4 regions of the Streptomyces sp. NPDC059861 genome follow, and region 1 is predicted to be linked to each of the others. Evidence: riboswitches for the same ligand, from Rfam matches in the RefSeq annotation. Region 1 holds a riboswitch; each other region holds the start of a gene.

Region 1 (5,750 bases):
GCAGCACGGGCATCGTCGGGATGCCCTCCCGGAGGTCCGTGCCCGGCGTCTTGCCCGACTCGTGCGAGTCGGAGGCGATGTCCAGCACGTCGTCCGCGAGCTGGAAGGCGACGCCGAGGCGCTCCCCGTACTGGGTGAGCACGTCCACCACCGACTCGTCGGCTCCGGACATCAGCGCGCCGAACCGGCACGACACCGCCACCAGCGATCCCGTCTTGCCGGCCAGCACGTCGAGGTAGTGCTCGACCGGGTCCCGCCCGTCCGACGGGCCCGCGGTCTCCAGGATCTGACCGGTCACCAGCCGTTCGAACGCCTCGGCCTGCACCCGTACCGCCTCGGGTCCGAGGTCGGCCAGGATGTGCGAGGCGCGGGCGAACAGGAAGTCACCGGTGAGGACGGCGACGGAGTTGCCCCAGCGGACGTTCGCGCTCGGCACCCCGCGCCGTACCTCGGCCTCGTCCATCACGTCGTCGTGGTAGAGCGTCGCGAGGTGCGTCAGCTCCACGACCACGGCGGAGGGCACGATTCCGGGTGCGTACGGGTCACCGAACCGGGCGGCCAGCATCACGAGCAGCGGCCGGAACCGCTTCCCGCCGGCCCGCACCAGATGCTGCGCGGCCTCCGTGATGAACGGGACCTCGCTCTTGGTGGCTTCGAGCAACCCTTCCTCGACAGCAGCCAATCCGGCCTGGACATCGGCTTCCAGAGCCTGGTCCCGCACGCTCAGCCCGAACGGCCCGACGACGGTCACGAGGGGTCTCCTGTCTGCTGGTGTCCACTGGCGATTACGCGGAATGTCGATAGGTCGCTGCCTTCACTCAAGTCAGCGTATCCGGTCACGTTTCGATCACCGAGGCCGCCCACCGTTACACCTCAGGCGGTATCGGATCACGGCGGGTATGTTTTTGATCACCTGATATGAGCACGTATTTATCGACTTAGCCGGAAGAGGTGCCCCTTGCTCCGCACCGCCGTCGACACCGGCCCCGAGAGCCTGGCCCGGTACGCCACCGGCCGTCGTCACCTGGCCGGACGCGAGCACATGGCGGAGTCCGCGAGCACGCCGCGGGCGACGCGCCGCACCGCCGGCCCGGCGGTGACGGCCGCCGCGCGCCGGCCGCGCCGCACGAAGCACCCGGTCCACTGAAGCCGTACCTGGGGTCACGCTCATGCACATCCGTACGTCCTTCCCCTACGAGACGACTCACGAGGACCTCCGTATCCCGCTGCCCGACGGAAGCCGGTTGTACGCGCGCGTATGGCGCCCGATCACCGACGAGCCCGTACCGGCCCTTCTGGAGTACCTCCCGTACCGCCTCACCGACTGGACCGCGCCCCGCGACCACCAGCGTCACCCCTGGTACGCCGGCCACGGCTACGCCTCCGTCCGCGTCGACGTGCGCGGGCACGGCAACAGCGAGGGCATGCCGACGGACGAGTACTCGGCGACGGAGCTGGCGGACGGTGTCGAGGTGGTGCACTGGCTGGCCGCGCAAGCGTGGTGCGACGGCAAGGTGGGCATGTTCGGCATCTCCTGGGGCGGCTTCAACTCCCTCCGGATCGCGGCGCTCGCTCCCGAACCGCTCAAGGCGATCGTCACCGTCTGCTCCCCGGGCGACCGTTACGACAACGACGCGCACCACATGGGAGGTTCCGTTCTCGCGGTGGACATGCACGCGTGGGCGGCGACCATGCTCGCCTTCGTCTGCCGCCCGCCCGATCCGCGGTACGTCGGCGACGCCTGGCGGGACATGTGGCTGCGGCGCCTCGAAGAGGTCGAGCCCTTCGTCCACACCTGGCTCGACCACCAGGTGCGCGACCACCACCGGCGGCACGACCGCGTCCGCGAGGACCACGGCGCCGTCGACGCCGCCGTGCTCGCGGTGGGCGGCTGGCACGACCCGTACCGCGACACCGTGCTCCGTCTGGTCGAGCACCTCCCGTCCGACCGCGTCCGCGGCCTGATCGGGCCCTGGTCGCACCACTACCCCGACCGCGCCTTGCCGCCCGGCCCGGCGATCGGCTTCCTCCAGGAGACCCTGCGCTGGTGGGACCACTGGCTGAAGGGCAGGGACACCGGCGTGATGTCCGAGCCCCTGTTGCGCTCGTACGTCATGGACGCGCATCCCCCGGCGACGGGGTACGAGACGCTGCCCGGCCGCTGGGTCGGTGAGCCCGCCTGGCCCTCACCCCACGTGACGACGGCCACGTACGCCCTCCGGGGCGAGCCCGTACTCGTCCGGTCACCCCAGCACACGGGCGTCGACGCGGGGCGCTTCCTCCCGATCGGCAACGAGGCCGACCTGCCGCCGGACCAACGGGAGGAGGACGCGCGCGGGGCGAGCTTCGAGTTCGCGGTGCCGGAGGAGACGTGGGTGCTGGGGCGGCCGCGGGTGCGACTGCGGCTGGCTTCGGAGGTGCCGAGCGGGCAGGTGGTCGCGCGCGTCTGCGACGTGGCGCCGGACAGCTCTTCGACGCTGGTGACGCGGGGGGTGATGGACCTCTCCGCGCGCGAGGGACGCGACCGGGTCGTGCCGTGGACCCCGGGGGCCACCGAGGACGTCACCTTCGAGCTCAGCGGCATCGGGTACGCCTTCCCGCCCGGCCACCGCATCCGCCTCTCGCTCGCCTCCGCGTACTGGCCCTGGATCTGGCCCCAGCCGGACTCCGCGGCCGGCTTCACCCTGGACCCGTCCGGCAGCGCTCTCGAACTGCCGGTACGCGCGTGTGCGACGGTCCCGCCGCTCACCTTGGAGGAGCCGGAGCAGTCCGAACCGCTCGGCGTCGCCCACCCGGCCACCCTCGACGAACCGCGCCCCGGGCGACTGGTCGTGCGCGACGTCGCCAAGGGCGAGTGGCGGCTGGAGGTCGACCAACCACGCCACGGCGGCACGCGCGTGTACCCGGACGGGCTGGAGCTCACCGAGGAGGCGCTGGAGGCGTACGCCATCCGCGAGGACGATCCGCTGTCCGCCCGCGCCCGCTCGGACTGGACGATCCGGCTGCACCGCCCGGAGCTCGCCTGGGACACCACGATCCGTACGCAGTCGGAGATCGCCTGCACCGCAGAGGACTTTTTGGCCTCAAATGAGGTGATTTGCACCTCCGGTGCCGAGGTGGTCTTCCACCGCACCTGGGAGAAGCGCATTCCACGGGCCGCCAGTTAACTAGGACTTGGGCTTATTGCCCGATTTGCCATCCTTCTGCACGCACGTGAGTTGGCTCACTCGCACCCCTTCACGAGTCCCTTGCATGGACGCGACGATCCGCCTTGACGCATGGCCGAGTTGACTCTTTTCGACCGCAAAGGATCAAGGGCGGCAAACAGGCGATTCGAAGATCAAATACCGCGATATGTGAAACCACCACTTGTTTCGGACATGTGCTCTCGCATACGTTCCCGGCCTGTCGGGCGGAACGCCGAATCCTGCCGCCGCCCGCGCCACCCATGACGGACTCACTCACCGCACGGCAGGAGCGGGGGACCCAGGTAAGCCGCCGGACCGGACGCCGCACACCACGGCACACCGGAACGGCTCGGGGTGAAGTCGCACTCGCAAGAGGGCGGCCGGGCACCTCCCAACCCGAACCCGACAGCTCACCTCGCAGGCACCGGAGAGGACAGTCCCCATGACTGCAAACGGTCAGCAGAGCCGTACCAGTACTGCCCGCATCGCTCGCAAGCTCGCCGTCGCCGGCACCGGCGCCGCCCTGCTCGCCCTGCCGCTCATCGGCGCGACCACCGCGTCCGCCGCCACGCCCACGGCCGTCAGCTCCGTCACGGCGTACCCGAACAACCTCGACGGCTGGATCCGCCAGTCGCTCGACATCATGGCGCAGCAGGGGATCCCGGGCTCGTACAACGGCATCCACCGCAACATCATGCGCGAGTCGTCCGGCAACCCGAACGCCATCAACAACTGGGACTCCAACGCCGCCAAGGGCACCCCGTCGAAGGGCCTGCTCCAGGTCATCGACCCCACCTTCGCGGCCTACCACGTGACCGGCACGGCGTACGACCCGTACGACCCGGTCGCCAACATCACCGCCGCCTGCAACTACGCGGCCGACCGCTACGGCTCGATCGACAACGTCTTCGGCGCGTACTGAGTCCTGGCCAGCAACCGTTCGAGGACGACGGCGATGCCGTCGTCCTCGTTCGACAGGGTGATCTCGTCGGCCACCGCCTTGAGCTCGGGGTGGGCGTTGGCCATGGCGACGCCGTGCGCGGCCCAGTCGAACATGGGGATGTCGTTGGGCATGTCCCCGAAGGCGATGGTCTGTTCCGGACTCACGCCCAGATGCCGTGCCGCCAGCGCCAGCCCCGTCGCCTTGGTGACGCCGCACGGCTGAAGCTCGACCGTCCCGGGCCCCGACATGGTGACGGTCGCGAGCGAGCCGACCACCATGCGGGCCACCGCCGCCAACTCGTCGTCGGACAGCGTCGGATGGCGCAGCAGCACCTTGCTGATCGGCGCGCACCACAGGTCGTCGCGGCGATCGATGCGCACCGCGGGCAACGTGGGGTGCGGCATCAGATACCCCGGCTCGATGAGGGTGAGCCCGTCGACGCCGTCCTGGTCGACGGCCGCGTACACCTGGCCGACCTCGGCCTCGATCTTGCCGAGCGCGGTCTCCGCGAGTTCCCGGTCCAGCGTGACGGACCACAGCAGACGGTCCGCGCCGGCGTCGTACAACTGCGCGCCCTGCCCGCACACCGCGAGCCCCCCGCCGCCCAGGACCTCCAGCAGTGGTCGCACCCGCGGCGCCGGCCGTCCGGTCACCACCAGATGCCGGGCACCGGCCGCCGAGACCCGCGCGAGCGCGGCGAGCGAACGGTCGGAGACCGTGTCGTCGCCGCGGAGCAGCGTTCCGTCCAGGTCGGTGGCGATGAGGGCGTAGTCGGTGCGCGCGTACTCGGTGCGCGCGGCATATGCGGTGGGTGCGGCCATGATCAGAGAATACGGACACCGCACCCTCACCGTTCATTCCCAACTACCTTCCCACTGTCTGCTTTTCACCCCCACGTGGTGCCTGCCGGCTCCTTGATCGTGGCGTTGACGCGGTTGAACATGTTCGTCAGCGCGACGGTCAGGATCAGCGCCGACACTTCCTTCTCGTCGAAGTGGTCGGCGACCTCGTCCCACAACGCGTCCGGAACCGGCTCCTCCGAGCGGTCCGCGAGCCGCGTCACCGTCTCCGCGAGGGTCAGCGCGGCGCGCACGGCGTCGCTGTGGAAGGGCGCGTGCCGCAAGGCGGCGATAGAGGCGACGCGCTCCTCACTCACGCCCGCTTTGCGCAGATTGTTCACATGTCCGTGGACGCAGGCGGCGCAGCCGTTGATCTGACTGACCCGCAGCCCGACGAGCTCCGCGACCTCCTGGTCCAGCCCGCTCTCCCCGATGGCCTGGAAGAGGGCCCCGATGCCCTTCAGCGCGCCCGGGAGGACGTACGCCGGGTTCGCCATCCGTGCCTGCATGATGCCGCCTCCTGTTGTCAGTGGCCGGTGCGATGCTTGCTTTCACCGCACTGACGGATCGGGGGCGGTCGTTGTGACGGATCGACGGGACGAGTTTCCGAAGCGTCGACGCGATAGACCTTTCGGGATATTCAGGACCTTCCGCGCTTATCGGACACTGCCCAAGACAGGTGCCGCAGCCGTAACGTGATCCGCGACCGCATGGACCGCGCGTACGAAAGTGAGGCAGCACCTCATGCCCCCCTTCGATGTCCCCGAGGGCGACCCCTTC
Region 2 (5,750 bases), on a different contig from region 1:
ACGCTGGTGGACGACTTCCTGATCCACGAGGGCGCCCGCGCCGTCCACGTGCTGAACGCCCCGTCCCCAGCGGCCACGGCGTCCCTGCCGATCGGCCGGGAGGTGGCCCGCCGCGCACTGGGCGCACTGAGCCGTGCGTGACCGTGGCCGCGTGGGGCGCTGCGAGCCGGCGTCCGGGATTGCCGGGCCGTGGGCGGGCGGTGTCAGGCCGTATGGGCGGGCAGTGTCGGGCCGTATGGGCGGGCGGTGTCAGGCCGTGTGCGGGCGGTATCGGGCCGTATGGGCGGGCGGTGTCAGGCCGTGTGCGGCGGTATCGGGCCGTGTGCGGCGGTATCGGGCCGTATGGGCGGGCGGTGTCAGGCCGTGTGCGGCGGTATCGGGCCGTGGGCGGCGATATCGGGCCGTATGGGCCGGCGGTGTCAGGCCGTGTGCGGGCGTGCCTCGCCGAGGCTCGTGCGGGTGCTGCCGGCCCGGCCGGTCCTGCCCCGCGGCAGCGGCCGCGCACCCTCTCGTGCCCCCGCGCCCCCGCCGCCCGCGCACCACGAACCCACCCACCCGGGACCCCGTAAAATCGACCCCACTGTGTCTGACTCGCTGAACACCCCCGAAGCCCCCCACCCCACCCCCGACGCCGTCGCCCCACGGGTGCGGGTCAAGGGGGAGCCGCGTTTCCCGGACGGGCCGAAGGCGGACCCCGCCGGGTCGCACTTCGAGCGGCGGATCCGGAGTTTCCAGCCGCGGCGGAGCCGGGTGACTTCGGGGCAGGCGGACGCGTTGCAGCGGCTGTGGTCCAAGTGGGGGCTGGACGTCGACGGCTCGAGGGTCCTCGACCTCGCCGAGTTCTTCGGCAACGACAACCCCGTCGTGCTGGAGATCGGCTTCGGCATGGGCGAGGCCACCGCCCGGATGGCCGCCGCCGACCCGGACACCAACATCCTCGCCGTGGACGTACACACCCCCGGCCAGGGCAATCTGCTCAACCTCGCCGACCAGAGCGGCGTCGGCAACATCCGGGTGGCCAACGGCGACGCGATCATCCTGCTGCACGAGATGCTCACCCCGGACTCCCTCGACGGGCTGCGCGTCTTCTTCCCGGACCCCTGGCCCAAGAAGCGGCACCACAAGCGGCGGCTGATCCAGCCGGCCTTCCTCACCCTCGCCGCGACCCGGCTGAGGCCAGGCGCGATCGTGCACTGCGCGACGGACTGGGAGCCGTACGCCGAGGTGATGCTGGAGGTGCTCACCGCGCACCCCGCCTTCGCGAACACCCGGCCCGGCGGAGGTTTCGCGCCGCGCCCCGGCTTCCGCCCGCGCACCCGTTTCGAGGGGCAGGGGCTGGAGAAGGGTCATGTGGTGAACGACCTGCTCTTCCGCCGCGTATCGCACGAAGGTCAGCCGTAAAACCTTCCCTCGTTCGAACCTCCCCTCGTTAGGGTCAATGCCGTGGCGACCAGTCCCCCGTACCCGACGAACCCCGGCATCCCCACCGGCGGCGCCCTGCGGCACGCGCACTGGTGGCACAAGCGGTGGGTGCGGTACGGCGCGCTGATCACACTGCTCGCCCTGTCCGGCCTGGTGATCCTCGCCCTGGTCCGCGAACAGACCGGCACTCGGGGCTTCCTGGTCGGCCTCGGCCTCGCGGTCCTGCCCGTGCCGCTGCTCATAGCCGTCTTCCGCTGGCTGGACCGGGTCGAGCCCGGCCCCTGGCGGAATCTGCTGTTCGCCTTCTCCTGGGGCGCCTGCGCGGCCGCGCTGATAGCCATCATCGCGAACAGCTTCGCGACCAGATGGATAGCGACCGCGACCGCCGACCCGACCAGCGCGGACACGTGGGGCGCCACGGTCATAGCCCCGATCGTCGAGGAGTCCGCGAAGGCGGCCGCGGTCCTGCTGCTCTTCCTCTTCCGGCGCCGCGACTTCACCGGAATCCTCGACGGCGTCGTCATAGCCGGCGTCACCGCCACCGGCTTCGCCTTCACCGAGAACATCCTCTACCTCGGCACCGCTTTCGGCACCGACCAACTGGCCGGCCACAGCGGGATCGCCTCCGTGACCGCCGCGACCTTCTTCGTGCGGGTCATCATGTCGCCGTTCGCACATCCCCTGTTCACCGTGCTCACCGGCATCGGCTTCGGCATCGCCGCGCTCGCCGGGGAGCGCCAGCGGCTGCGCCGCGTCCTGCTGCCCCCGGCCGGGCTGCTGCTCGCGATGGGCATGCACGCCTTCTGGAACGGCTCGGCGACCTTCGGCGACTACGGCTTCTTCGCGGTGTACGGCGGCTTCATGGTGCCCGCGTTCGGGCTGCTGACCTGGCTGGTGATCTGGACGCGCCAGCGGGAACTGCGGACCGTCCGCGAGGAGCTCCCGGCCTACGTCGTCGCCGGCTGGCTCTCGCCCGCGCAGCCGTTCGCCCTCGGCTCGATGCGGGCCCGTCGGCTGGCCCGCGAGTACGCCGGCCACCACCTCGGCAAACCGGCGGCCCGTACGGTCGCGCAGTACGAGGCGTACGCCACGTCCCTGGCCTTCCTCCGGCGCCGGGGCCGCATGGGCCGCGCCCGTGCGGACTTCGTCGTACGGGAACGCGAGCTGCTCCAGGAGCTGTGGATCCGCCGGGAGATCGCCCGCCCGGCCCTGGAGTACGCGGCGCGGGCGACCGCGCCGCCGGTGCCGGTGCTGATGCCGCCGGTCCATGGCTGGGCGCCGATGCACGGGCACGCGGCGCCCTACCCCGCGTACAACCCGTACCGGACGTAGGACGAAGGCGGCGCGGAACAGCCCCGGACATGCGAAAACCGGCAGTCCTGACGTCGGGGGGTTGCCGTCAGGACCACCGGAGTTCGCGAGAAACCCGTGTCGGGATTCTCAGGGGTTGAGGCCCTTGCTCTGCAGCCAGGCCAGCGGGTCGATGCCACCGGAACTGCCGGTGTGCACCTCCATGTGCAGGTGGGCGCCGGTCACGTTGCCCGTCGCGCCCACGCGGCCGATCACATCGCCGGTGGCGACCTTCTGGCCGACGCTGACGCCGATCGACGACTGGTGGGCGTACCAGATCTCGGTGCCGTCATCGAGGGTCAGCACGGTCTTGTAGCCGTACGAGCCGTTCCAGCCGGCCTCGGTGATGGTGCCGCTGTGCACGGCCTTGAGGGGCGTGCCGGTCGGCGCGGCGAAGTCGAGGCCGGTGTGGTAGCCGGAGGACCACAGGGCGCCGGCCTGACCGAAGGTGGAGGTCAGGGTGTACGAGGAGGTCGGCAGCGTGAACTGCTTGGCCAGCGCCGCGAGCCGTTCGGCCTCGGCCTTCTGCCGGGCCTCCTCCTCGGCCTTCGCCTTGGCGGCGGCGGCCTTCTCCTCGGCCTCCTTCTCCGCCTTGGCGGCGGCCTCGGCGGCGGCCTTCTCGGCGGCGGCCACGGCCTGCGCGGCGGCCTTGCTCTCGACCTGCTCCTGCTGCTGCTCGGCCTGCGCGATGATGCGGGCGCGCAGGCTCTCACCGGCGTCGGTGGTGCCCTCCGCGGTGTCCACGGTGGCCGTGCCGAGGCTGCTGAGCGGGGCGCTCGCGGTCTTGGTGTCGGGGGAGTCGGAGTCGTCGTCGGCTATCAGCGAGCCGACGTTGGGCAGGTCGGGCATGGAGATCGACACCGGCGGCTTGCCGGTGTTCGCGCTCGCCATGCCGCCCGCGCCGACCGCGGCTATGACACCGACGCCGAGAACGGTGGAGCTGCGGGCGAGTCCGCCGCCGCGCTGCTTGCTGACCCGATGCCGGCCGCGTACGGGACGGATGGTCTCCGCGGTGGGATTCCACTCCTCCCACGGGCCCTCGTCGGTGCGCTGCGCGCCGTAGACGAACGTGTCGGCGCTGTCGGCGGTGCGCTGGTCCGGCACGAACGGGGCCTGTGGGGCAGGCCGGTTGGACGCCACGTGGGCGCGCTCCTTTCCTTCCTTCTCGCCTACCGGGTTAGCTGACGGGTTCGGAGCAGGAAGGTCTCCTACGCGCGTAAACCAGCCGTACTGCTACGACGGCATACGCCCGATTCACCCCAAGATGATGGTTCCCCGGTTCCCTTGTGCGGCCGATGAGGGCCTCGCGCGGGATTCGGCGCGTGCGCACGGAGCCGCCTCTTGTGACGGCTGGGACGACCGCGCTGCGTTATCGGACGTTAATAGAACCGGGGCCTGATTTCCAAGCCGTTCCACTTGATCATTAACGCTTTCTGTCGGGACGTACAGGTTCATGAACGGCGAAAATCGGGCGAGTTGACCGCGGTTCAGGGTGATCTCCACATCTGACTGTATGTCAGTTGTTATGCGGAGGGATTCCGTTCGATCACGCCTGGTGACAGTCGTCGGTCGGCCGCCGGACCGCGAGCAGCGCCATGTCGTCGGTGGTGCCGCCGCCGCTGTGCCGGCGTACCTCTTCGGTCACCGCGCACAGCAGTTCGCCGGGGCTGCGGAAGGTCCGGCCGGCCAGCCGGGCCGCGGGGTCGTAGAAGGCGCCCTGCGCGTCGCGGGCCTCCGACAGGCCGTCGGTGTACAGCAGCAGCGTCGCCCCGCCCGGGAACCGGGACTCCTCCGCACGGTCCGGCCAGGCGCCCAGCTCGCCCATCCCGAGCGGCAGCGCCGGATCACGGGCGGGCAGCGGACTCACGGTGCCGTCGGCGTACAGCATCAGCGGCGGTGGATGGCCGCGGTTGAGGATCCGTACGACCCCGTCCTCGTGCGGGATCTCGGCGAGTACGGCGGTGGTGAACCCCTCGAAGGCGTCGATCCCGTCCCGGCGGGCGCCCTCGCGCGCCAGCGCCCGCTCCAGCCGCTGTGCGACCGCCTCCAGCGTCGTCTCGTGCTCGGCGGCCTCCCGGAACGCCCCGATGACCACCGCGACCGCCGCGACCGCCCCCATGCCCTTGCCCCGCACGTCCCCGACCACCAGCCGCACGCCGTACCGGCTGTCCTGCACCGCGTAGAGATCGCCGCCGATGAAGGCGTCCGCCTGGGCGGCCTCGTAGCGCGCGGCGATCTCGAACCCGCCGATCCGCTGCATCGGTTCCGGCAGCACCGCGAGCTGGGCGGCCTCGGCGATCTCCCAGGCCGAGTCGAGGCGGGCGTGACTGCGCCGGACCAGCACGTTGATCAGCACGGCGAGGACGGCGACCGTGGCCACGGTGAGCAGTTCGGTGAACGGTTCGACCTGCATCAGGGTGCCGTACCGGACCTGCAGCCCGATGACCATGGCGACGGCCACGACGCCGGTGAGGACCGTGGCGCGGCGGGACAGGATCGGGGCGGCGACCAGCGGGGCGGCGGTGAAGAGGGGGGCGCCGGTGAAGCCCCGCGGGGTGAAGTAGTCGTAGCTGCCGCCGATGACCAGGAGCAGGGTGGGGAGCGCCCGGACGAAGGCCCGGGCGAGGGAGATCCGCCGTCCGTCGGAGGGCGGCGCGGGGGGCACGGGCGGCACCGGGCGTGCCAGCGTGGAGGAGTCGTCCCCGCGGCCGAGGGCGGCGTCGGGGACGCGGTCGCCGGATCTGGCGTGCGGCCACTCTCCCTCTGCCTCCGCAGGCCGCACTGTCGTCTCCCGTTACGCAGGTCACCGCACCAGTCCAGAGTTCCCGGAAGACAGGCGCGGGACCAGCCGGGCGGGCCGACCGGATGACAGGAGCGGGCGATGCCCGGAAACGACTCGGGGCCGGAATCCAAGATCTGGATTCCGGCCCCGGGCCTTCAGTAGCGGGGACAGGATTTGAACCTGCGACCTCTGGGTT
Region 3 (5,750 bases), on a different contig from region 1:
GGAAGACGACCGGGAACTCCAGGCCCTTGGCGGTGTGCAGGGTCATCAGCGTGATGACGCCGTCACCGTCCTCCTCGTCGGGGATCTGGTCGGAGTCGGCGACCAGCGCGACCTGCTCCAGGAAGTCGGCCAGGGTCCCCGCCTCACCCTCCGAGCGCTCCTGCTCGAACTCCAGGGCGACGGCGGCGAGTTCCTGGAGGTTCTCGATCCGGGTCTCGTCCTGGGGGTCGGTGGAGGTCTGCAACTCGGAGAGGTAGCCCGTGCGTTCGAGTACGGCCTCCAGGATCGTCGCCGGGCCGGCGCCGGAGTCCACGATCGTGCGAAGGTCCTCCATCAGCGTGTTGAAGCGCTTGACGGCGTTCGTGGAGCGTGCGGCCATGCCGTACGCCTCATCGACCCGCTTGAGCGCCTGGGGGAAGCTGATCTTCTCGCGCTGGGAGAGCGCGTCGATCATGGCTTCCGCGCGGTCGCCGATGCCCCGCTTGGGGACGTTGAGGATCCGGCGCAGCGGGACCGAGTCCTCCGGGTTGGCCAGCACCCGCAGGTAGGCCAGGACGTCCCTGACCTCCTTGCGCTCGTAGAAGCGGACGCCGCCGACGACCTTGTAGGGCAGACCAACGCGGATGAAGATCTCTTCGAAGACACGGGACTGGGCGTTCGTACGGTAGAAGACCGCGACGTCGCCCGCCTTCGCGTCGCCGGCGTCCGTGAGTCGGTCTATCTCGTCGGCGACGAACTGTGCCTCGTCGTGCTCGGTGTCGGCGACGTAGCCGGTGATGCGCGCGCCCGCGCCCGCGTTGGTCCACAGGTTCTTGGGGCGGCGGGACTCGTTGCGCTCGATGACGGCGTTGGCGGCGGTGAGGATCGTCTGGGTGGAGCGGTAGTTCTGCTCCAGCAGGATCGTCGTCGCGTTCGGGTAGTCCTCCTCGAACTGGAGGATGTTGCGGATGGTCGCGCCGCGGAAGGCGTAGATCGACTGGTCGGCGTCGCCCACCACGCACAGCTCGGCGGGCGGCAGGTCGTCCTGGCCGGGCGGTACGTCGACGTCCTCAGCGGCACGCTCGCCGGTGCCGACGAGTTCGCGCACGAGGGCGTACTGGGCGTGGTTGGTGTCCTGGTACTCGTCGACCAGGACATGCCGGAAGCGGCGGCGGTAGTGCTCGGCGACGTCCGGGAAGGCGCGGAGCAGGTTGACCGTCGTCATGATCAGGTCGTCGAAGTCGAGGGCGTTCGCCTCGCGCAGGCGCGACTGGTACAGCGCGTACGCCTGGGCGAGGGTCTTCTCGAAGCCGTCGGTGGCCTGGGCGGCGAAGTCCTCCTCGTCGATCAGCTCGTTCTTGAGGTTGCTGATCTTGGCGCTGAAGGACTTGGGCGGGAAGCGCTTGGGGTCGAGGTCCAGGTCGCGGCAGACCAGGGACATCAGGCGCTTGCTGTCGGCGGCGTCGTAGATCGAGAAGGACGAGGTGAAGCCGAGCTTCTTGGACTCCCGGCGCAGGATGCGCACGCAGGCGCTGTGGAAGGTCATCACCCACATCGCGTTCGCCCGGGGGCCGACCAGGTGCTCGACGCGCTCCTTCATCTCGCCCGCGGCCTTGTTGGTGAAGGTGATCGCGAGGATCTGGCCCGGGTGCACCCCGCGCTCGGCGAGGAGGTGGGCGATGCGGTGGGTGAGGACACGTGTCTTGCCGGAGCCGGCGCCGGCGACGATGAGCAGCGGGGAGCCGGAGTGGACGACGGCGGCGCGCTGGTTGTCGTTCAGCCCCTCCAGGAGCACGGCGGCGTCCAGGGCGGGGCGCGGGGCGCCGTCGCGGTAGTAGGCGTCCCGGTCCGGGGGCACGTCGAACTTCCCGCCGAACAGATCGTCCGGAAGCGCATCCGGAGCGTGATCGTCCTCGGGCGGCGGCGGAGGCTCCTCGTGGGCCCGTGGGGCCTGGAGGTCCGCCAGGAAGCTGTCATCAAAGAGGCTGCTCATCGCTCTCCGAGTCTAGGGCGCCCCACTGACAACCCGCTCCCGCCCCGAGAACATACCGGCCACGAAAGGCCGGCGATCTTGCGGAGGAGCCCGCGATCACGGCCCGGGCAGGCGCCCGGGGAAGGCGGGAGACGCAAGCGGACGATCTTGCGGGTCCCGGCCCGTCATCGCCCGGCCCCGGCGCTGACCAGGCGCTCACCGTCCGAACACGCTCTCACGCGGGGCGTGACCACTGACCGAAGGTCACGAAAATGTATCGGGCATATCGCCCATCAACCTTCACACGGGCCACACGAGTTGGCTACCGTGCCGGACAGGCCGCACGACTCTTACCGGCGAACGTCGCCGGGCCGCGCGGCCTCCGCCGAGTCCGATGCGCCCAAGGCAGCCGGAGCCGGGGACCCACCGAACTTGGGGTGAATCGGCCCAAATCCCTTCAGGGAGCGGGCCGTAGGGCAACCCTTCCGAACCACCCGCCCGAACCCGACAGCTAACCCGGTAGGCGGCAGATGGAAGGAGTCGCCTCCTTTGGCGTCGCACCGCAAGTCGCGCCCCTCCGGCGCACGGGTGGCAGGCATACGCACACCGGCCCTCGCCACCGCTGCCCTGACCTCCGTGGCCCTGCTCTCCCAGACCGCCAACGCCGAGCCCTCGGCCGACGACAAGCCGAGCCTCGAGGAGGTCGAGAAGAAGGTCGGCGATCTCTACCGCCAGGCGGAGTCGGCGACCGAGAAGTACAACGCGGCCAAGGAGAAGACCTCGAAGCAGCGCAAGCGCGTCGACGCTCTCCTGGACGACGTGGCCCAGCGCGCACAGAAGCTGAACGAGGCGCGTGAGGAGCTGGGGACGTACGCCGCCGCCCAGTACCGCTCCGGGGCCTCCGTCCCCGACACCGCCACCTTCCTGCTCGCCGACTCCCCGCAGGACTACTTCGACCAGAACCAGCTGACGGGCCGTCTGACCAGCCGCCAGAAGGGCGCGGTCGACGAGTACTTCACCGAGCAGTCGGCGACGATGAAGAAGCGCCAGGAGGCCGCTCAGAGTCTGGAGACGCTCACCGAGTCGCAGAGCGATCTGCAGTCGGCCAAGGCCACCGTCCAGAAGAAGCTCGCCGACGCGCGGGCACTGCTGTCGGATCTGACCGCCGAGGAGAAGGCCCGCCTCGCGGCGATCGAGAAGAAGAAGCAGGAGGAGGCCGAGCGCAAGGCCGCCGAGCTCGCCCGGCAGCAGGAGCAGGAGCAGCGGCGCCAGGAGGCGGCGCAGCGGGAGCAGGAGTCCTCGAACGCCGACTCCTCGGCCGGCACGGGCAACGAGTCCGGCTCCGGTGAGTCCGCGTCGGACTCCGGGTACGGCACCAAGGCGGAGAAGGCGCTCGCCTTCGCCCGCGCCCAGATCGGCAAGCCGTACGTCTGGGGCGCGACCGGCCCCGAGTCCTACGACTGCTCCGGCCTCACCCAGGCCGCCTGGAAGGCCGCCGGCGTCACCCTCCCGCGCACCACCTACGACCAGGTCGACTCCGGGACGACGGTCTCCGTCGCCGCCGCCCGGCCGGGCGACCTGATCTTCTTCTACGACGACATCACCCACGTCGGCCTGTACATCGGCAACGGCATGATGATCCACGCCCCGAAGCCCGGCGCGTACGTCCGCGAGGAGTCCGTCTACTACGACGGCGAGTCCTCCATCCACAGCGTCGTCCGCCCGGCCTGACACCGGCGCCGCGAGGCGGTCGGAGAGGCGATCGAAGGGCACGCGCGCGTGCGGCGGTTTCCGTGGCACGCGCGCGTGGGGCGGTGCGTCAGGTCCAGAGCACGGCGATGAAGACGTTCGCCGTGGTCAGCAGCCCCACCAGCGCGAACATGCCCTTGTCCACCTTCTCGTCGTCCCGTTTCACGTAGACGAGGCCGAGGATCACGATCAGCAGCGCCAGTTTCACGCCGATCTTGATGTTGTTGACGGGCTGGTCGTCCGCCTGGTTCAGGCCGACCAGGATCACGCCGGTGACCAGCATGGTCAGGGCGCCGTGCAGCATCGCCGGGACGAATCGTGCGGTGCCCTGGCCCATCGCCTTCATCTGGGTGAGGAAACCACCGAGGAGGGAGGCGATGCCGATGATGTGCAGGCCGACGAAGAGGTGGATGAGTACGTCCATGGGGCCGGAGCCTAATCAGGAGGTCCCGGGCCGCCCGACACCGGGCCTGCCGACGCCGGGCCGCCCACGGCGACTGCATATATGCGCCTCATAGCACCACCGCGCCCCCTCCCGCCCCGGAATCGCCGCATCGGTCATCGCACCGCGTGAAGGCGACGACCGCGAATCGCGCGCCCGATCACATACGGTCACCCGCTGGTCCCCCGACGTCACTTCCGCACAAGACGTCACGGTGCCGACACGCCCGGGTTTAGCGTCCTCCACCAGGTGACCGGCTCCCCACCGCCGCCCTTGGCCAGAGGCGGCAGCCGGGCACCACCGCCGAGGAGGTCCGGCGGCGCCCCGCATCCCCTGTGCGGGGCGCCGCCGGACGCGTCAGCCGCCCCGGAGCGGTCGTACGTCCACCCGGTGGCCGTACGGACCGGCGGTCGCCCGAGTCGTACGAAAGGACGTGCAGTCCACGTGGCAGCGCACCGCAAGCCCCGACCACGCTCGGCCCACGGCACCAGGGCCCGCACGGCGGCGACGATCGCCCTCGCGGGCGCGGCGACCGCCACGGGCCTCGACGGGACCGGCCACGCCGAGCCGCAGCTGACGCCCGCGCAGGTCAAGGCCAAGGTGGACAAGCTGTACCAGGAGGCGGAGGTCGCCACCGAGAAGTACAACGGCGTGCGGGAGGAGACCCGGGCGGCACAGAAGCGGCTGGGCAGCCTCCAGGACGAGGCGGCCCGCAAGGAGGACCGGCTCAACTCCGCCCGTGACGCACTCGGTTCGTACGCGGCCGCCCAGTACCGGGACGGCGGCCTGGACCCCGCGCTGCAACTGGCCCTCTCCGACGACCCCGACCGGTATCTCGACGGCGCCGCCTTCGCCGAACGCGCCGGCGACCGGCAGGCGGCCGCCGTCACACGCGTCCGCCGGCAGCTGCGGGAGATCGAGCAACTGCGCGGCGCCGCCCGCGTCGAACTGGCCTCGCTCCAGTCCCGGCAGGCCGAGCTGAACCGGCACAAGAAGACCGTCACCGGCAAGCTGGACGAGGCACGGCAGTTGCTGTCCCGGCTGACGGCCGAGGAGCGGGCGCGATTCGCGCAGGGCGACGGCACGGACCGCGCCTCGCGCGCCTCGACGGCCGGCCGGGACGCCCTCCAGGCCCCGGGCTCCGCCACCACGGCGGCGCCCAACTCCCGTGCCGCCGCTGCCGTCTCGTACGCCTACCAGAAGCTCGGCAGCCCCTACGTCTGGGGCGCCACCGGCCCCGACGCCTTCGACTGCTCGGGCCTCATGCAGGCCGCGTACCGCTCCGCCGGGGTGGCCCTGCCCCGCACCACCTACGCCCAGATCGACGCCGGCCGCCGCGTCTCCCGCTCCGAACTTGCCCCCGGTGACCTGGTGTTCTTCTACTCCGGTATCAGCCACGTCGGCCTCTACGTCGGCAACGGCCAGATGATCCACGCGCCCAACCCCTCGGCTCCGGTGCGGCTGGCGCCGATCGACCAGATGCCGTTCGCCGGGGCGACCAGGGTCGTGTGACGCGCGCTCGTCACACCAGCCGTCGGGCCGTCGCCCAGCGGGTCAGCTCGTGCCGGTTGGAGAGCTGGAGCTTGCGCAGCACCGCCGAGACGTGGG
Region 4 (5,750 bases), on a different contig from region 1:
GTTCACCGCTTCGAGCGACAGATATATGCATATCTTGGTGGATCGCCACCGCTACCGGGCTTTGAGTGGCAGTCTGGCGAAGAAGCACCAGTCCGGGACCGTACTCGAACCATCCGCTCCGTGTCGGACTGCGGTCCCGTGGGAAAGGGACGACGTCGCCATGGCAGACCATCTGGAAGCATCCGTCACTCTGCCGAGCGATCCCGCCTCGGTCTCCACCGCCCGCACCTACGTGGTCAGCACCCTGGCGGAATGGGGCCTGCCACCGGAGACCGAGGCGGCCGACACGATCAGGCTCATCATCTCCGAACTCGCCACCAACGCCGTCCAGCACACCCTCGGTCAGTCACCCACCTTCACGGTCGCGATGCAGCTCGACCGCGACGAGCAGCTCCGCATCGGGGTGACCGACAGTCACCCACGCTTCCCCAAGCGGCTCCCGGCCGCCGTTCAGCAGGACAACGGCCGCGGCATGGTCATCATCCGCTGGCTCACCGCCGAGTGCGGAGGCCGTCTCAGAGTCCGCCCGACCCGCGAGGGTGGCAAGACGGTCTCCATCGAACTGCCCTGGACGGTACCGGTGCGCCCGGCCCGCCTGGCGGGCCGACAGGAGCCGTAGCCCACCGGGGGGCGAGCCGCCGTGCCGGAGCGGGCGGGGCGGGGAGCCGGTGTCGCCGGGTCCGTCGTGGGGTGGCGTCAGGTCGGGCGGGGCTGCCGGGCCTGGGCGAAGGCGCCGCGGAGGAGGGCGCGGAAGACGTCCGCCGCCGGGGTCGTCCCGCCGGTGCGGTGGGCGAACGAGGTCGTGCGGCGCAGCTCGCCCGCCGACAGCGGGCGCATCCCACCGGCGTGACCGCCGTGCGCGCCACCACCTCCGGTACGACCGCCACCCCGAGCCCCGCGCTCACGAGCGCGCACACGACGGCGTACCCCGGCGTGGCGACCAGTACCGGGGGGCGCCGTCCCGGCGCGTGCCAGCGCCGCCTCCCCCCTGCCGGGCGGGGTGGTCCGGCGCCACGCCGCTCAACGGCTGCCCGGCCGGCTCGGCCGGCGGCAGCCGCGAGCCCCTCGCGGCCGAGGGCGTGGCCGCCATGCCGGGCGCGGACTTCACCGTCTCGTACGCAACGCGTTGATCTCCCGCCGGGTCGGCGTGGCGTGCGCGCCGGGGATCGCGGGCGGGCTGCTGCCGCACACCGCCCGCCCGTGGCCGGCGTCGCGGCCGTTCTCGCCGCCGTGCCCGCGCTGTTCCGGGCCCTCCAGCCGGCCGGCCGCGCACCTACGTGCTCTTTCTCGGGCTCCGGGCCCTGTGGGCCGTACGACGGCCCTGTACCGCCGCCGGCGGGGAGCCGACCCCGGCCGCCGTGCACCCCGCTGTGCCAGGGCTTCGTCACCAACGCCCCGAACCCCAAGGCGCCGGTGACCTTCCTCAGCCTGCTGCCGCAGTTCGTCCCGGCAGGCGCCCCGGCACTGCCGCGCACCCTGCTGCGGGCGCTGATCATCGTGGCCCTCGCCCCTGGTGTGGTTCCCGGCGGTGGCCCTGCTGGTGGACCGTCTCGGCCACTGGCTGCGCAGGCCGGGCGCCGCCCGTGCCCTGGACAGCGTCACGGGCGCCGCGCTGACGGTCCTCGGCGCGACCCTGCTGTCCGAGTCGGTCCGAGTCCGTGTCACGGGCGGGGCGGCGGCGTCCCCTCCGGGCGCCGCCACCGCCACCCGAGGGTCACTTCACCCGGCCGTACCAGACGCTCTTGGTCCAGATCTTCTGGAGCCTCACCACGTCCCCGGTCTTCGGGGCGTGCCAGATCTTCCCCTTCCCGGCGTAGATCCCCACGTGGTACACGTTCGACCCCGAGTGGAAGAACACGAGGTCACCGGCCTTGCGGCTCTTGGCCCCGACGTGGCGGGTCTTGTTGTACTGCTGGGCGGCCGTGCGGGGCAGCTTCTTGCCCGCCTTCTTGAACGAGTACAGCGTCAGCCCGGAGCAGTCGAACCTGCGCGGCCCGGTGGCGCCCCACCTGTACGGGGAGCCCTTCTTCGAGGCGGCGATCTGGAGTGCCTTCGTCGCCGGTGTGGCGGCCGCGGCCTCCGAGGCGAAGCCCGGAGCAACGACGGAGCCGCCCACCGCGGCGAGGGTGAGGGCCGAGGCCGTACCAGCGCGGGCCATCAGCGACGGGACACGATTGAGCGCGGTCATGCGCAACCCTTCGTCAGCCGCCTGTGAAGGATGACCTGTCGGATTCGGGCTGGCGAAGTTGCCCGGCCGCGTTGCCACGGCTTCACCCCAAGGGACGCTCGGAGATTGCGCTCCGGCGACCCGTCGTGCTCGGGTCCTCCACTCCTGCCGATCCACTCCTGTCGACCGGTCATCCGGGCGGCGGCAGGACTCGGCGTCCGCCCGGACCGCCCCGCCGCGGCGGCGGGGGCTTGTCGTCAGTCAGGGATCTTGACTCACGGAAGTCCGAAAATCCCAACGCAATCGGGGATTTGTGGCGTTACTCACCACTCACCCGTTCGGGTGGACAGCCTCCTGTGCGAACGGGTGTCAAGGGCGCCACGCGACCCCGGACCAGCGAGGGAAGGTCTCATTCCGCCCCGGAGCAGCCCTCGTTGCGCAACCGCAAGGGCCCCGAGAAAGGGGGTGAAGGTCATCCGGACGGCGGTAGCCCTTTTGGTCCGTTTCAACTCCCGCCCGCACATTCCGTCATGACTCCCGGCGGTCCGAGGCGACGGCGGGTGGATCAGCCCTGCCGCAACTGTCGGAGCGCGGTGCAACGGGGACACGCGCCGCGCGGCGTTCACCGTCCAGCACGCGCAGCGCCCGCGCGAGGATTCGTGCGGGGAGTTCGCTCTCGCCCCGCCGGTGCATCGGCGTGAGTGCGTCGCGCGGTTCGACGGCCCTGCGCACCAGCGCCTGAGCGGCGCGCTGTCCACGATAGGTGTCGTCGGCGCACGCCGGGTCGAGATGCTCGAAGAGGCCCTGCACGTCCTTGCGGTGCGGGACGATCCGGTGGATCAGGCAGCATCTCGCCCAGCCGGGTGCGCGGCCCCGCCGACTCCGCGCCCTGAATGCCCAGATCACCGGCCTGACCCTCGAGGGGCCCGCACAGCACCCGCTGACCGGCCGTCACCCGCGTGCCGGGCAGCGTGAAGAGGCCGTGCGCCCCGTCCGCCGCAGCGGGGCGCACGGCCTGCTCGTGGTCAGCCCGCCGGTGCGGGCTCCCGCTCGGCCGCGGACTGCTTCGCCACCCCGGTACGGGACTTCAGCGCACTGCCCAGCAGCACCGCGCCGAGCCCGATCGCGGCCCACCAGATGAGGGTCAGCGCCGGGCCGAGCGCCGCCGCGCCGTCGAAGTACGACACCGAGCGCAGCAGCGTCGTCCCCGCGCCCGGCGGCAACCACTGGCCGATCGCCCCGGCCGGCTCGGGCAGCATCTGCGGCGCCGACCCCGCACCGGAGAACGGGTTGCCGAACAGCATCAGCGTGCCCGCGGCGATGCCGATCCCGGCATGGCCCAGGAGTGCGGCGAGCCCGGCGACCGCGCTGCTCACCGCCAGCGTCGACAGCCCGAGGACGGCGGCCTCGGCCCACCAGTCGCCGGTGAGGACCCCCAGCCAGCTGTGCGCGATCGCGGCCGCGATGACGCCGACCAGCGCGGACGCGCCCACCAGCGCGGTCACCGCCCGGATCCCGCGCAGCCCCCGCACGGAGACGGCCGCGCCCGCCGCGATCCCGGCCAGCGCCAGCGGCAGCACGCTCGCGGCGAGTGCGGCGCCCCGCGGGTCGCTCTCGGGAGCGGCCACCACGTCCACGGTGCGGGGCCGGGCGCCCTCGGCGGACATCGCCTGCTGGAGCAGCTGCGCGACCACCGGGCTCGCGGCCGACGCGGTCAGCAGCTCGGGACCCTGGGCGGTGACGACGATCGCGCCGTACACCGTCCGGTCCTCGACGGCCTCGCGGGCCGCGGTCTCGTCGGCGTAGCGGTGGATCTCGAAAGCGCCTTGATGCCGTGCCAGCTGCTGCTGGATCTGCACGGTGGCGGTGGCCGGGCCCGCGACACCGAGCGGCAGGTCGTGCGGCGCGGTGCGGGCGGCCGGCCAGGCGAAGGCCCACAGTGCCAGTGCCGCAACGAGCGGCACGAGGACGACGACCGCGACGACGTGCCGGGGTCCGGGGCGGGTGGAGTGCGTGCCGGGTGTGGACATGGGTTCCCCCTCGGGTGGGCGTCCAAAAAAGAAGGATCGTTCGTTTTAGACTCCGGACCACCGTGCGCCGAAGCGTGGGCGGTTGTCAAGAAAGAATGTTCGTTCTACATTGGGATCATGGCTCGTGTATCCCAGGAACACCTCGACGCCCGGCGCCGGCAGATCCTCGACGGCGCCGCCGTCTGCTTCGCCCGCAACGGGTTCCATGCCACGTCGATGCAGGACGTGCTCAAGGAGGTGAATCTCTCTGCGGGTGCCGTCTACCGCTACTTCAGCGGCAAGGAGGAACTGATCGCCGCGATCGTCGGCGAGGTGCTCGGGTCGGTCCACCAGGCCTTCGCGGAGGCGGCCCGGCAGAGCCCGCCCGCGCCGCCGGACGAGCTCGTCGCGGCGGTCCTCGGCCGGACGCTCGCCGCTCGGGAGAATCTGACGGTCGACGGGCGGCCGGCTTTTCCGCGACTCGTCATCCAGGTGTGGGCGGAGACGCTGCGCAACGAGGAACTGGCGGCCGTGCTGCGCGAGGGGTACGGCTCGGTGCGCGGGGCCTGGGCGCGGATCGTGGAGAGCTACCAGAACGCCGGGATGATGGATGCGGACGTCACCCCCGACGACGTGGCCCGCACGATGATCGCCTCGGTGATGGGCTTCCTCGCGCAGCAGTCCCTTTTCGGGCCCGTGCCCGTCGAGGTCCTCCGTGACGGACTGCGGGCGCTGACGAGCATGCGGGACGAGGGGGCCGCGACTCGTGGGTCACAGCTTGGTTAACGTGCGCGAAACGCGTGCCGACTAACCTGCCCCTCCACGCCGTCGGGGACCTTGCCGGTGGCCGCGGCAGCCGGGCCCCGCACGGTCCGGAGCGAGGAGGTGAGGTGGGACGTGCAACTTACCCCGCACGAGCAGGAGAGGCTGCTGATCCACGTGGCGGCCGACGTGGCGGAGAAGCGCCGCGCCCGCGGGCTGAGGCTGAATCACCCCGAGGCCGTCGCCCTCATCACCTCGCACATCCTCGAAGGCGCACGTGACGGCCGCTCGGTCGCCGAACTCATGGCCTCCGGACGCGAACTGCTCACCCGGGACGACGTCATGGAGGGCATCCCCGAGATGATCCACGACGTGCAGGTCGAGGCGACCTTCCCGGACGGCACCAAACTCGTCACCGTCCACGACCCGATCGTGTGAGGCGGCCTCGATGATCCCAGGAGAGATCCTCTTCGCCGACGGCCCGATTGCGTACAACCAGGGTCGCGAGGTCACCCGGCTCACCGTGCTCAACGCCGCCGACCGGCCCGTCCAGGTCGGCTCCCACTACCACTTCGCCGAGGCCAACCCCGGCCTGGAGTTCGACCGCGCCGCGGCGCGCGGCAAGCGGCTCAACGTCGCCGCCGGTACCGCCATGCGCTTCGAACCCGGCATCCCGGTGGACGTCGAACTCGTTCCGCTCGCCGGTGCCCGCGTGGTGCCCGGACTGCGCGGGGAGACGGGAGGTGCCCTCGATGCCTGAGATCTCGCGTGCCGCCTACGCCGACCTGTTCGGCCCGACGACCGGTGACCGC

Evidence for each region. A riboswitch is a leader RNA that binds a small molecule or an ion and turns the genes downstream of it on or off. The one in region 1 is predicted to bind cyclic di-AMP.
Region 2: another riboswitch for cyclic di-AMP. It lies ahead of ACFV6X_RS32460 (M23 family metallopeptidase); the one in region 1 lies ahead of ACFV6X_RS14895 (transglycosylase SLT domain-containing protein).
Region 3: another riboswitch for cyclic di-AMP. It lies ahead of ACFV6X_RS11045 (NlpC/P60 family protein); the one in region 1 lies ahead of ACFV6X_RS14895 (transglycosylase SLT domain-containing protein).
Region 4: another riboswitch for cyclic di-AMP. It lies ahead of ACFV6X_RS19900 (C40 family peptidase); the one in region 1 lies ahead of ACFV6X_RS14895 (transglycosylase SLT domain-containing protein).

Annotation. Positions count from the first base shown of each region.
Region 1 covers NZ_JBHWJQ010000014.1:18,969-24,718, forward strand. The annotation lists gene ACFV6X_RS14880 (polyprenyl synthetase family protein) at 1-751, opposite strand, end outside; gene ACFV6X_RS14885 (hypothetical protein) at 959-1,147, shown strand; gene ACFV6X_RS14890 (CocE/NonD family hydrolase) at 1,170-3,167, shown strand; cyclic di-AMP (ydaO/yuaA leader) riboswitch at 3,445-3,627, shown strand; gene ACFV6X_RS14895 (transglycosylase SLT domain-containing protein) at 3,631-4,110, shown strand; gene ACFV6X_RS14900 (HAD family hydrolase) at 4,074-4,952, opposite strand; gene ACFV6X_RS14905 (carboxymuconolactone decarboxylase family protein) at 5,018-5,479, opposite strand; gene fahA (fumarylacetoacetase) at 5,715-5,750, shown strand, end outside.
Region 2 covers NZ_JBHWJQ010000053.1:14,436-20,185, forward strand. The annotation lists gene lhgO (L-2-hydroxyglutarate oxidase) at 1-141, shown strand, start outside; gene trmB (tRNA (guanosine(46)-N7)-methyltransferase TrmB) at 583-1,401, shown strand; gene ACFV6X_RS32455 (PrsW family intramembrane metalloprotease) at 1,444-2,754, shown strand; gene ACFV6X_RS32460 (M23 family metallopeptidase) at 2,863-3,912, opposite strand; cyclic di-AMP (ydaO/yuaA leader) riboswitch at 3,924-4,103, opposite strand; gene ACFV6X_RS32465 (PP2C family protein-serine/threonine phosphatase) at 4,319-5,554, opposite strand; tRNA gene ACFV6X_RS32470 (tRNA-Met) at 5,714-5,750, opposite strand, start outside.
Region 3 covers NZ_JBHWJQ010000009.1:147,690-153,439, forward strand. The annotation lists gene pcrA (DNA helicase PcrA) at 1-1,972, opposite strand, end outside; cyclic di-AMP (ydaO/yuaA leader) riboswitch at 2,339-2,493, shown strand; gene ACFV6X_RS11045 (NlpC/P60 family protein) at 2,501-3,682, shown strand; gene ACFV6X_RS11050 (hypothetical protein) at 3,771-4,124, opposite strand; gene ACFV6X_RS11055 (NlpC/P60 family protein) at 4,587-5,654, shown strand; gene ACFV6X_RS11060 (LuxR C-terminal-related transcriptional regulator) at 5,665-5,750, opposite strand, start outside.
Region 4 covers NZ_JBHWJQ010000021.1:68,486-74,235, reverse strand. The annotation lists gene ACFV6X_RS19915 (ATP-binding protein) at 161-619, shown strand; gene ACFV6X_RS19910 (hypothetical protein) at 697-837, opposite strand; partial or broken gene ACFV6X_RS19905 (LysE family translocator) at 1,089-1,642, shown strand; gene ACFV6X_RS19900 (C40 family peptidase) at 1,715-2,188, opposite strand; cyclic di-AMP (ydaO/yuaA leader) riboswitch at 2,192-2,394, opposite strand; gene ACFV6X_RS19895 (hypothetical protein) at 2,696-3,010, opposite strand; gene ACFV6X_RS19890 (ABC transporter permease) at 3,193-4,197, opposite strand; gene ACFV6X_RS19885 (TetR/AcrR family transcriptional regulator) at 4,315-4,962, shown strand; gene ACFV6X_RS19880 (urease subunit gamma) at 5,074-5,376, shown strand; gene ACFV6X_RS19875 (urease subunit beta) at 5,387-5,698, shown strand; gene ACFV6X_RS19870 (urease subunit alpha) at 5,691-5,750, shown strand, end outside.